Hydrogenophaga sp. SL48: one gene and its partner. The protein of the gene in region 2 interacts with the protein of the main gene of each other region in a pairwise test. Links are inferred from orthologs where the notes say so. Each region holds a gene or a part of one and is shown on either strand. Other genes may lie near its edges.

Region 1 (5,451 bases), 2.9 Mb from region 2 along the record:
AACGCAAAGAAGCCCAGGATGATGACCACATCGTGCAGGTTGGCGATGATGGCGGACACCGCGTACTTCCACTCGAACCTGATCGCCAGGTAGATCATGATGCCCAGGATCACGAACCCGAGCGCCTTGAGCCCGTTCTCCACCAGCTCCTGCCCCACCTGAGGCCCGACGAACTCGGTGCGGCGCAGCTGCACCGCGGGGTTCTGGGCCTTGAGCGCGGTCAGCACCGCTTCACTCTGCTGACCCGAACTCTGGCCGGCCCTGGCGGGCAGGCGCAGCAGCACATCCTGCGAGGTGCCGAAGTTCTGCACCGGCACATCGACATAGCCCAGCCCCTCGATCACCTTGCGCACCGACTCCAGATCGGCCGGCTGTTCGTAGGCCACCTCCATCACGGTGCCGCCCGTGAACTCCACCGACAGGTGCAGGCCACGGGTGACCAGAAAGAACACCGCCAGGAAAAAAGTGATGGCCGAGATCGCGTTCAGCACGATGGCGTGCTTCATGAACGGGATGTCTTTGCGGATGCGGAAAAGTTCCATGCTTCAAGCTCCTGGGGTCAATCGGCCTTGGCCACTGCGTTGTCGCCGTCGGGGCGCCACACCGTGCCGATGGACACGCTCTTGAGTTTCTTCTGGCGGCCGTACCAGAGATTGACCAGGCCGCGCGAGAACACCACGGCCGAAAACATGCTGGTCAGGATGCCGATGCAGTGCACCACCGCAAAGCCGCGCACCGGGCCGGAGCCGAACGCCAGCAGCGCCACGCCCGCGATCAGCGAGGTGATGTTGGAGTCCAGGATGGTGCCCCATGCGTGGTCGTAACCCACGTTGATCGCGGTCTGTGGCGAGGAACCGTTGCGCAGTTCTTCGCGCACGCGCTCGTTGATCAGCACGTTGGCGTCGATGGCCATGCCCAGCGCCAACGCCATGGCCGCCATGCCGGGCAAGGTCAGCGTGGCCTGCAGCATGGACAGGATCGCCACCAGCAGCACGAGGTTGAAGCCCAGTGCGAGGCTGGAGAACACGCCAAACAGCATGTAGTAGGCGCACATGAAGGTGGCGACCGCCAGGAAACCCCAGATCACGCTGTTGAAGCCGCGCTCGATGTTTTCCTTGCCCAGGCTGGGACCGATGGTGCGTTCTTCAATGATCTCCATCGGGGCGGCCAGCGAACCAGCGCGCAACAGCAGGGCCGTATCGCTGGCTTCCACCGTGTTCATGCTGCCCGAAATCTGCACCCGGCCGCCCCCGATTTCGCCGCGAATCACCGGTGCCGTCACAACCTCGCCCTTGCCCTTTTCGAACAGGATGATGGCCATGCGCTTGCCGACGTTCTCGCGGGTCACGTCGCGGAACACGCGGGCGCCCTTGCTGTCCAGCGTCAGGTGCACGGCGGGTTGTTGCTGGTCGTCGAAGCCCGCCTGGGCGTCGGTCAGGTTCTCGCCCGTGAGCAGCACTTCGCGCTTGACGATGACGGCGCGGCCGTCGCGCTCCAGGTATTTTTCGGAACCGAAGGGCACCGCGCCCGCGCCACCCTCGGCGGCCTGGCCCTCGGAGCTCTCGTCCACCAGCCGCACTTCCAGCGTGGCGGTGCGGCCCAGGATGTCCTTGGCCTTGGCCGTGTCCTGCACGCCGGGGAGCTGCACCACGATGCGGTCGGTGCCCTGCTGCTGGATCACGGGCTCGGACACCGCCAGTTCGTTGATGCGGTTGTGCAGCGTGGTGATGTTCTGCTTGAGCGCCTGGTCCTGCACCGTGATCGCGGCGGCCGGCTTGATCGTGGCCGACAGGCGGAACTCGGCGCCATCGGCCGCCTGCACCACCTGCAGGTCGGGGAACTGGTCCTGGATCACGGCCTGCACCGCCTGCGCCGTCGCGGCATCGCGTGCGCGCAGCTCGATGGTCTGGCCGTTGCGCTGGATACCGCCGTGGCGCACATTTTTCTCACGCAGGGCCGCGCGCAGATCGCCGGCCAGCACGTCGGCCTTGCGCTGCAGCGCAGCGGGCATGTCCACCTGGAGCATGAAGTGCACACCTCCGCGCAGGTCCAGACCGAGGTACATGGGCGAAGCGCCCAGGCTGGCCATCCAGGCAGGCGTGCGCGGCACGAGGTTCAGCGCCACCACGAAGCCAGGATTGGCAGGATCGGCGTTGAGCGTGCGCTCGATCGTGTCGCGCGCCTTGATCTGCACGTCGGTGTTCTCAAAACGGGCGCGCACCGAATTGCCTTCGAGCTGGATCAACGACGGCTGGATGCTCTGCGCCGCCAGCGCCTGCTCCACCCGTGTGACCGTGGTCAGGTCGACCTTCACCGACGAACGGGCCGCCGACACCTGCACCGCTGGCGACTCGCCAAACAGGTTGGGCAGGGCGTACAGCACCCCGATCACCAGCGCAAAAGCGATGACCAGGTACTTCCAGAGCGGATAACGGTTCATGGGAGGGCAACCAAAATGGCGTGAGGTGGAGCTGTCCGGAAATGCGGCGGAACCGGCTCCGCCGGGCCGCTCGCATTGCCCCCTTGAGGGGGGAACGGGCCCACTCGGGCCCGTGCGGGGGTGTTACTTGATGGTTCCCTTGGGCAGCACCTGAACCACGGCCGTGCGCTGCATCTGGACTTCCATGCCGTCGGCCAGTTCCACACCGACATAGGTCTCACCCACCTTGGACACCTTGGCCAGGAAGCCGCCGGCGGTCACGACCTCGTCGCCCTTGGCCAGGGCCTCGATCATGGCCTTGTGCTCCTTCTGGCGCTTCATCTGGGGGCGGATCATCACGAAATAGAGCACCACGAACATGAGCACCAGCGGCAGCATGCTCATCAGGGTGTCCTGGGTGCTGCCACCGGTGGCGGCTTGGGCGTAGGCGGAAGAAATGAACACAGGGCGTCTCCAACAGGGTCAAAAAGGGTCAAGGCAGGGCCCGGCGGGCGAACCCGGCCGGGCCTTGCGGCGCAACCGCCCATTGTATGACGCCCCCTCTCCCCCATGGCGGGCGGGGCCAAGGCCTCTGCTGGCTCCGGATCAGGCGGCGCGCGCCACGTCCGTCGGCCCCGCGCGCCACTGCGCCAGCAACCCGCTCCAGCGACCGCGCGCGGCCGCCAGGTGGCGCTCTTTCACATGGCCGAATCCCTTGATCTGCTCAGGGAGGCGGGCGATCTCCAGGGCCAGCGCGTGGTTGCCGGCGTTCAGGCCTTTCAGCAGCTCCTCGACGCTCGCGCGGTACTCGCCGATCAGGGCCCGCTCGGTGCGGCGCTCCTCGGTGCGGCCGAACACGTCCAGCGCCGTGCCGCGCAATCCCTTGAGCTTCGCCAGCAGCCTGAAGCCGGTGAACATCAGCGGGCCGAAGCGCTGCTTGACCAGCTCGCCCTTGGCGTTTTTCTTCGCGATCAGCGGTGGCGCCAGGTGCACGTGCAGCTTGAAGTCGCCTTCGAACTGCGCGGCCAGCTTCGCGTGGAAGGCCGGGTCGCTGTGCAGGCGGGCCACCTCGTACTCGTCCTTGTAGGCCATGAGCTTGAACAGGTTCCGCGCCACGGCTTCGGTCAGCGTGGTCTTGCCGAGCTTCGCCTCGGCGTCCTGCACACGGCGCACCAGCACCTCGTACTCGCCAGCGTATGCGGCGTTCTGGTAAGCCGTCAGGAACTCGACGCGGCGCGCCACCAGGCTGTCCACCGTCTCGCGCTTCTTGAACTGGATCACCTGCTGGCCCAGCGGGCTGACCACAGCGGCCATGGCCTTGGGGTCGTGCGCGGCGCGGCGGCCCCACTCGAAGGCCTGCTTGTTTTTGTCGACCTGCACCGCGTTCAGCTCGATCGCGCGCATCAGCGCCGTCAGACCCAGCGGCACCCAACCGCGCTGCCAGGCGTAGCCCAGCATCATGGGGTTGGTGTAGATCGAATCGCCCATCAGCTTCGACGAGGCGGCCTCGGCATCGAAGGTGCCCACCGCGTTGACACCCAGGCTGGCGGTCAGCGCGTCCACGCAGGCCTGCGCGGGGTTCTGCCAGTCGGGGTTCTTCACGAAGGCGGCCGTGGGCGTGGCGCTGGCGTTGAGCGCCACGTGGCTGCGGCCGGCGCGCAGGCGCTGCCAGCTTTCCTTGTGCGCCGCCACGATCGGGTCACAACCGATGATCAGGTCGGCCGACGCGGCCGACACGCGGGTGGTGCGTATGACATCCTGGTGCGAGCCGATCAGCACGTGGCTCCAGGTGGCGCCGCCCTTCTGCGCCAGGCCCGCCGCGTCCTGCGTGACGATGCCCTTGCCTTCGATGTGCGCCGCCATGCCCAGCAGCTGGCCGATGGTGATGACGCCGGTGCCGCCGACGCCCGCGACGATGATGCCCCAGGCCTCGTGGGCCAGCGTGGGCAGCGTCGGCTCGGGCAACGCGCCGCCGGTCCATTCGGCCTTGGCGCCGCCCTTGTCCTTTTTGCGCAGCTGGCCGCCGTCCACCGTGACGAAGCTCGGGCAGAAGCCTTTGACGCAGGAGAAGTCCTTGTTGCAGCTGCTCTGGTTGATGGTGCGCTTGCGGCCGAACTCGGTCTCCAGCGGCTCCACGCTCAGGCAGTTGCTCTGCACGCTGCAGTCACCACAACCTTCACACACCAGCTCGTTGATCACCACGCGCTCAGTCGGCTCGACCATCGTGCCGCGCTTGCGGCGGCGGCGCTTTTCGGTGGCGCAGGTCTGGTCGTAGATGATGACCGTGGTGCCCTTGATCTCGCGGAACTCGCGCTGCACCGCGTCCAGCGTGTCGCGGTGCTGGATGGCGATGCCACTCGGCAGCCCACCCACGCTGGCGTACTTCTCGGGCTCGTCGGTCACGATGGTGATCTTCACCGCGCCCTCGGCGCGCATGCTCTGCGCGATCTGCACGACCGAATGGCCCTCGGGCCGCTCACCGACCTGCTGGCCGCCCGTCATGGCCACGGCGTCGTTGTACAGAATCTTGTAGGTGATGTTCACGCCGGCGGCGATGCTCTGGCGCACCGCCAGGATGCCGCTGTGGAAGTAGGTGCCGTCGCCCAGGTTGGCGAACATGTGCTGGTCATTCACGAACGGTTGCTGACCGACCCAGGGCACACCCTCGCCGCCCATCTGGGTGAAGCCCACGGTGGCGCGGTCCATCCAGATGGTCATGAAGTGGCAGCCGATGCCGGCCATGGCACGCGAGCCCTCGGGCACCTTGGTGCTGGTATTGTGCGGGCAGCCCGAGCAGAACCAAGGCTGGCGCTCGGCGCCTTCCACGCCCTTGGTCAGCAGGGTCTGCATGGACTGCTCCTGCGCCGTGAGGATGGCGAGCTGCGCGTCGATGCGCGCCTGCACGTCCTCGGGCAGGCCCATCTTGCGCAGGCGCTTGGCGACGGCGCGGGCGATGATGCTCGGCGTCAGGTCGGCGTTGGCGCGCAGCAGGGTATGGGCGCTCGGGTTGGGCATGGACCACTCGCCGCCGG
Region 2 (7,026 bases):
CGAGGGCGACGCCATTCCCCTGATGAGCCTGATGAAGCTGCAGTTCTCGGGCACCAGCAACACGCAGTGGATGAGCGACTACTACCCCCGTGCCTTCGAACTCGCCCGCCAGGGCGAATGGGAGGCCGCCATGGCGCTGTACTGGAAGGTCAACCCCGCGCGCAGCGCCAACGGCGCGGCCGCCCAGTCGTACGCCGGCGGCACCGGTGTGCTGAACCGCACCATGTGGAAGTACCAGGACTGGCTGGCCGGCTTCAACGGCGGCCCCCTGCGTGCGCCGGCCATGCGCATTCCCGACCGCTTCATGAAGCCACTGCGCCAGGGCCTGGTGGCGTCCGGCCTGCCCGTGACCGACGACCCCGACAGCCAGTTCATGGTTGGCCGTTTCCCTTGCTGAGCAAGTACCCGAATGAAGACCCTGCTCAAAGACCCGGGCCTCTGGCGCGAAGCCGCGCTGATCGACGGCCAGTGGATCACCGACACGCCGCACGGCGCCTCGGATCTCTTCAATCCGGCCAACGGGGAACTGCTGGCCCGCCTTCCGCGTTGCAAGGACGACGAGACCACGCGCGCCGTGGAAGCCGCGGACAAAGCCTTCCGCAGCTGGCGCAAGACGACGGCCAGGCACCGTTCGCAAATCCTGTACCGCTGGTGGCAGCTCATCGTGGACAGCAAGGACGACCTGGCCACGCTGATCACGCTGGAGGAAGGCAAGCCCCTGGCCGAGGCCCGCGGCGAGATCGACTATGCCACCGGCTTCGTGCAGTGGTTCGCCGAGGAAGCCAAGCGCGTGCGTGGTGAGGTCATCCCGGCGCCCAAGGACACGCAGCGCATCGTCACGCTCAAGCAGCCCATCGGCGTCTGCGCGGCGATCACGCCCTGGAACTTCCCGGCCGCGATGATCGCCCGCAAGGCCGGCCCGGCGCTGGCGGCCGGCTGCACCATGGTGGTCAAGCCCGCCAGCCAGACGCCACTGACGGCGCTGGCCCTGGGTGAGCTGGCATTGCGCGCGGGTGTGCCTGCCGGCGTGTTCAGCGTGCTCACTGGCGCCGACACGCGCGCCATCGGCGGCGTGCTGACCTCGCATCCCCTGGTTCGCAAAATCACCTTCACAGGGTCCACAGAAGTCGGTCGTGTGCTGTTGCAGCAGTCGGCTTCGACGATCAAAAAGTGCTCGATGGAGCTGGGCGGCAACGCGCCCTGCATCGTGTTCGACGACGCGGACCTCGAACGGGCCGTCGAAGGCATCCTGGTGGCCAAGTTCCGCAACACAGGCCAGTCCTGCATCGCGGCCAACCGCGTGCTGGTGCAAGACGGCATCCACGACGCGCTGGCCCGGCGCCTCGCCGAGCGCGTGGCGGGCCTGAAGGTTGGCAACGGGCTGGACGACGGCGTGCAGATCGGTCCGATGATCGACGCCGCCGCCGTCCGCAAAGTCGAGGCGCATGTGGCCAACGCCGTCGCGGCGGGCGCGCGTGTGCTCACCGGCGGACAGCGCCACGCCCTGGGGGGCGGTTTCTACGAGCCCACGGTGCTCGCCGACGTGGCGCCCCACATGGCCGTCGCCATTGAGGAGACCTTCGGCCCGGTGATGCCCCTGATCCGCTTCACGACCGACGACGAAGCGATCGCCCTGGCCAACGACACCGAGTTCGGCCTGGCGTCCTACCTGTTCAGCCGGGACGCGTCCCGCATCTGGCGCACGGCCGAGGCCCTGGAGTGCGGCATGGTGGGCATCAACACCGGCCTGATCTCGACCGAGGTCGCGCCCTTCGGCGGCGTCAAGCAGAGCGGCCTGGGGCGCGAAGGCTCCCAGTACGGCATCGAGGAGTTCATCGAAATCAAGTACCTGTGCTGGGACGGCATCGACAACGACTGATCGTCCTGTTTTCGAATCACAACAAGGAGACTTCCATGTTCCATCCATCCAAACGTCGCCTGCTGAAAGCACTCGTCGGTGCGGCTGTGCTCGGCCCGACGACTGCGGCGTTGGCGCAATCCGGCGCCAACGTGATCAAGGTGGTCGTGCCCTTCGTGGCGGGCGGCATCACCGACCAGGTGGCGCGGGGCGTCCTGGACCGCGTGTCGAAGTCGCTGGCGTTGACCATGGTCATCGAGAACCGGCCGGGTGCGGGTTCGCGCATCGGCTCCGAGACCGTCATGCGCGCCGACCCGGACGGCATGACCCTGCTCTTCACCAATCCCAGCTACACCATCCTGCCCATCACGGACTCGACGGTGAAGTACGACCCGGTGAAAGCACTGATGCCCGTGGCCCTGGTGGGCACGTACGGTCTGCCCGTCGTGGTGAGCGCCCGGTTGCCCGTCAACACACTCGGCGAGTTCATCGCCCACGCCAGGAAAAACCCCGGCCAGCTGAGCTACGGCAGCGCGGGCATGGGCAGCGGGGCCCACTTTGCCGGTGAGTTCTTCCAGCGGCTCACCGGCACGGAGATGGTCCATGTGCCGTACAAGTCCACTTCGGCCGCCATCATCGATGTCGCCGGTGGGGTGCTGGACCTGACCTTCGACGCGACCGCCAAGTCGTACGCCGACGCGGGCAAGGTGAAGATCATCGCGGTCACGGGCAAGCACCGCGACCCGCGCCTGCCCGGCGTCCCCACGGCGGCAGAGAGCGGCCTGAAAGAGTACGTCCTGAGCTCCTGGCTGGGTCTGTTCGCACCGCCCGGAACCCCCGCCCCGCTGTTAGAAAAGCTCAACAAGGCGGTGAACGCCGCGCTGGCAGATCCCACGCTGGTGAAACAACTGGAGGACCTGGGCATCACCGCAGCAGGCGGCCCCCCTGCAGCCCTGGCCACCTCGGTGCAGCAAGACATGACGGTGTACCGCCGCATCGCCACCGAGGCCAAACTGACGTTCAAGCCATAGCTGCTTGGTGCGCCTGCATGCAGGAGATGGCACTGGAGTCTTCGCGCGTTGCGGTCGTTGTTTCACGGAGCGTTGAGGCTCCATCGCGGACGACTGGTCAGAGGCCAGGTGCTGTGGGACCGTGATTTCTGGGAGTTTGTCGCTCGAACGCAGAGGAAAAAACAAAAAAGCCCGGAGTCGTGAGACTCCGGGCTTATTGCGTTTTTGGTCGGCGTGGCGGGATTCGAACTCGCGACCCCTTGCACCCCATGCAAGTGCGCTACCAGGCTGCGCTACACGCCGACAAGCCTCACATTATAGCCAGTAATTGGAGCAATTCAGACTTGAAGACTCAGAAGCTCGCGAATTTCCATAAGTTCGCGCCGCATGCCGATCAACGCCGACACGGGAATGGCAAAGGGAACTTCGGCAATCGGCGCGTCAACGATTTCATCACCTGTACCAACGGCCATACCAAAGTCAACCACATCGACCGTGTCCTCGTCGTCAGTCCGCCGCCGGTCACGTTCGGATTGCACCAGCTCTTGCAGCTTGTTGCGTGCACCGCTGATGGTGAAACCCTGGTCGTACAGCAGTTCGCGGATGCGCCGGATCATGAGTACTTCATGGTGCTGGTAGTAGCGGCGGTTACCCCGGCGCTTCATCGGCCGCAACTGGGTAAATTCTTGCTCCCAGTACCGCAGCACATGCGGTTTGACGCCACACAGTTCGCCCACTTCACCGATGGTGAAGTAGCGCTTGGCCGGTATGGGTGGGAGGGTTTTTTCCATGAAAATCAAAGCGGTACAAACCGAACCTTGAAATTTACTCTAACAATGACTGGTCCGCGCAACACGGGACAAATTTCTGCGAGCACTGTTGCGATTGTGACAAGAAGTAAGATTTCATCTCACTTGGGTCACGAGCTCTTCCAAAAAAAACGGTGACAAAAGTCACCGTTTTTCTTATTTGTGCTTGAAGGGGATTGCCGTCAACTTCCGATCACGGCCGTCTGAACCTGTTCCTTGAGCTTGGGGCTGGCGTGGAAGGTGACCACTCGACGGGCTTCAATCGCTACGGGTTCTCCCGTGCGGGGATTGCGACCCGGTCGGGGGGCCTTTGTGCGGATCTGGAAGTTGCCAAAACCCGAAATCTTCACGTCGGTGCCTTCCACCAAGCTGTCGGTGATGAGATCAAAGAACGCGTCAATCATGTCTTTCGATTCGCGTTTGTTCAGACCGATCTGGTCAAACAGCAACTCAGCCAGTTGGGCCTTGGTCAGCGCTGGAGTTTCCAAGCTTTCGACGGCAAGTTCCATGAAGGTTCTCCTCGTTTGTTCTGAGACTCAATGCCAACTCAACGCAACCGGGCGTGCACACGGCGGGACAGCGCATCGAGCGCGTCTTTGACCACTGACTCGATTTCTTCTTCGGTCAGTGTAGCGTCGTCACGGTTGAGCGTCAGTCGCACCGCCAGACTCTTCTCGTCCGCAGTCAAACCGCCCGACAAGGAGCCATCGGCCAAGCGCTTGGGTCGGTACACGTCGAACAGCACCACGTCGCGCAGCAAGAGGCCTCCGCCAGAGCGGATCGCGTCCACCACGGCGGCATGCGTCACCGACTCCTTGACCACAATGGCAAGGTCGCGCTCCACCGGCTGGTGGCGACTCACGGTCTGGAACACCGGCACATCGCGCTGGAGCACGGCGTCGAGCGCCAGTTCGAACATCACCGGCGCTTGCGTGAGGTCGTAGGCTTGGCGCCATTTCGGATGCAGTTCACCCACATGACCGACACAACGTTCGCCCAGCCAGACGCTGGCACAGCGACCGGGGTGCATCGCGGGATGCTCAGCGGGCTTGAAACCCGGTTGCAGCGGCGCCAGCAGCGCTTGCACATCACCTTTCACGTCGAAGAAATCGGCACCACGTTCAGCGCTGCCCCACTGAAGGCTGTCCACACTCCCGTAGGCCAGACCGGCAACGCGCATGGGCTGATCAAATCCGGCCACGCTGGTGTCGCTGTCTGGCACCGAGGCGTCCTTGCGGAACACGCGGCCCAGCTCGAACAGGCGCACGCGCTGAGCCTTGCGGTCCAGGTTGAACTTGAGTACCGCGATCAGACTGCCGAGCAGCGAGGAGCGCATCACGCTCATCTGGCTGGCGATCGGGTTCAACAATCTGATCGGGTCGGCATTGCCTGCCAGTTCGCGCTCCCAGCGCTCTTCCACGAAGCTGAAGTTGATGGTTTCCTGGTATCCCAGTTGCGCCAGCTGACGGCGCACAGCAAACGGGCCTCGCCTGGACTCGGCGCGCAGCTTGGCAGTGATCGGTGCCAGCGGCGGATGGGTCGGCAATTGCTCGTAGCCGATGACGCGCGCCACCTCTTCAATCAGGTCTTCCTCGATCTGCAGATCGAAACGGAAGGCAGGCGGAGCCACGGTCACAGTACCCTCGCCTTCGGTCACGTCCAGGCCCAGGCGGCGCAAAGCTCCCGCACACTGCGCTTGCGTGACCGGCATGCCGATGACCTTGGCCGCACGCGCGACGCGCAGGGTGACCGGCTTGCCTTCGGGCAGCGCCAGTGTCTGATCGTCCAACGGACCTGCCTGACCACCACAAATGTCCAGCACCAGCTGCGTGATGCGCTCCACGTGTTCGACGGTCGTGGACGGATCCACACCGCGTTCGAAGCGGTGACCGGCATCGGTGCTGAAGTTGTAGCGACGCGAACGGCCAGCGATGGCCTTGGGCCACCAGAAAGCAGCTTCGATGAAGATGTTCTGCGTGTCGTCCGAGACGGCTGTGGCATCGCCGCCCATGATGCCGGCAAGCGACTCGACTTCCTTGTCGTCCGCGATCACGCCCACACCGCCATCGACCGTGACGGTGTTGCCATTGAGCAGTTTGAGCTGTTCGCCCTCGCGACCCCAGCGCACCTGCAAGCCACCGTGGATCTTGTCGAGGTCGAAGATGTGCGAGGGGCGGCCCAGCTCGAACATCACGTAGTTGGAGATGTCCACCAGCGGCGAAATGCTTCGCTGACCGCAGCGCGCGAGGCGCTCGATCATCCAGGCGGGCGTCTGCGCCTTCGTGTTCACGCCGCGCACCACGCGTCCACTGAAACGGCCGCACAGATCGGGTGCCTGCACGCTCACCGGCAGGCGGTCCTGCACCTGCACGGGGACTTTGGGGAACTCGGGCTGCAGCAGCGGCGTGTCGGTCAATGCCGACACCTCGCGCGCGATACCGTACACGCTCAGGCAGTGCGCCAGGTTGGGTGTGAGTTTGAGCGTGAACAGCATGTCGTCCAGAGCCAGTTGCTCGCGGATGTCGCGACCGATCACGGCGTCGTCACCCAGCTCCAGCAGGCCATTGCTCTCTTCGGAGATCTGCAGTTCTTTGGCCGAGCACAGCATGCCCTGGCTTTCGACGCCGCGCAGTTTGCCGAGCTTGATCTCGAAGGCTTTGCCGTCTTCACCCGGTGGCAGCAAGGCACCCACGGTGGCGCACGGAATTTTGATGCCGGCGCGGGCGTTTGGCGCACCACAGACGATGTTCAGCGGAGCACCTTGCCCCACGTCCACCTGGCACACACGCAGGCGGTCGGCATTGGGGTGTTGATCAGCGCTCAGGATCTGGCCCACCACCACGCCCGTGAAAGCAGGCGCAAACGGGCGCAGTTCTTCGACCTCCAAACCGGCCATGGTCAGGGTGTCGGCGAGTTGCTGACTGGTCAGGGAAGGATTGCAGAAGGCACGCAGCCAGGATTCGGGAAATTGCATCGTGTCGTACCGAAGAGGTCAGCGGAACTGCGAGAGGAAGCGGATATCGCCATCGAAAAAGAGGCGCAGGTCGTTCACGCCGTAGCGCAGCATGGTCAGGCGGTCCGGGCCCATGCCGAAGGCGAAGCCGATGTAACGTTCAGGATCCAGCCCCATGTTGCGCACCACGTTCGGATGCACCTCGCCGGAGCCGGCCACCTCCAGCCAGCGGCCGGCCAGCGGACCGCTCTGGAACTGGATGTCGATCTCGGCGCTGGGCTCGGTGAACGGGAAGAAGCTCGGACGGAAACGCAGCACCAGATCGTCGCTTTCAAAGAAGGTGCGGCAGAAGTCGGTGAAGACGACCTTGAGGTCCTTGAAACTCACGTTCTCGCC

What was found. Proteins that work in one complex are often made in the same cells at the same time.
Region 1: the proteins of pheT (region 2) and secD interact in binary tests that used the Escherichia coli proteins (3 or more experiments, as listed by UniProt). The link is inferred for Hydrogenophaga sp. SL48 from one-to-one orthologs.

Annotation. Positions count from the first base shown.
Region 1 is NZ_CP063400.1:4,237,125-4,242,575, forward strand. Bases 1-2,864 are described here. They hold secD (protein translocase subunit SecD), read right to left. Parts: upstream 2,441-2,864; coding sequence 560-2,440; downstream 1-559. Other genes in these bases: secF (protein translocase subunit SecF), read right to left, coding at 1-542; yajC (preprotein translocase subunit YajC), read right to left, coding at 2,564-2,864. Also shown: more of yajC, read right to left, coding at 2,865-2,884; IM738_RS20070 (indolepyruvate ferredoxin oxidoreductase family protein), read right to left, coding at 3,026-5,451. UniProt on the Escherichia coli protein: Part of the Sec protein translocase complex. Interacts with the SecYEG preprotein conducting channel. SecDF uses the proton motive force (PMF) to complete protein translocation after the ATP-dependent function of SecA.
Region 2 is NZ_CP063400.1:1,322,547-1,329,572, reverse strand. The notes cover bases 3,939-7,026. They hold pheT (phenylalanine--tRNA ligase subunit beta), read right to left. Parts: upstream 6,652-7,026; coding sequence 4,225-6,651; downstream 3,939-4,224. Other genes in these bases: pheS (phenylalanine--tRNA ligase subunit alpha), read right to left, coding at 6,670-7,026; IM738_RS06350 (integration host factor subunit alpha), read right to left, coding at 3,939-4,186. In the rest of the region: IM738_RS06375 (dihydrodipicolinate synthase family protein), read left to right, coding at 1-397; IM738_RS06370 (NAD-dependent succinate-semialdehyde dehydrogenase), read left to right, coding at 410-1,879; IM738_RS06365 (Bug family tripartite tricarboxylate transporter substrate binding protein), read left to right, coding at 1,915-2,889; IM738_RS06355 (MerR family transcriptional regulator), read right to left, coding at 3,207-3,659; more of IM738_RS06350, read right to left, coding at 3,860-3,938.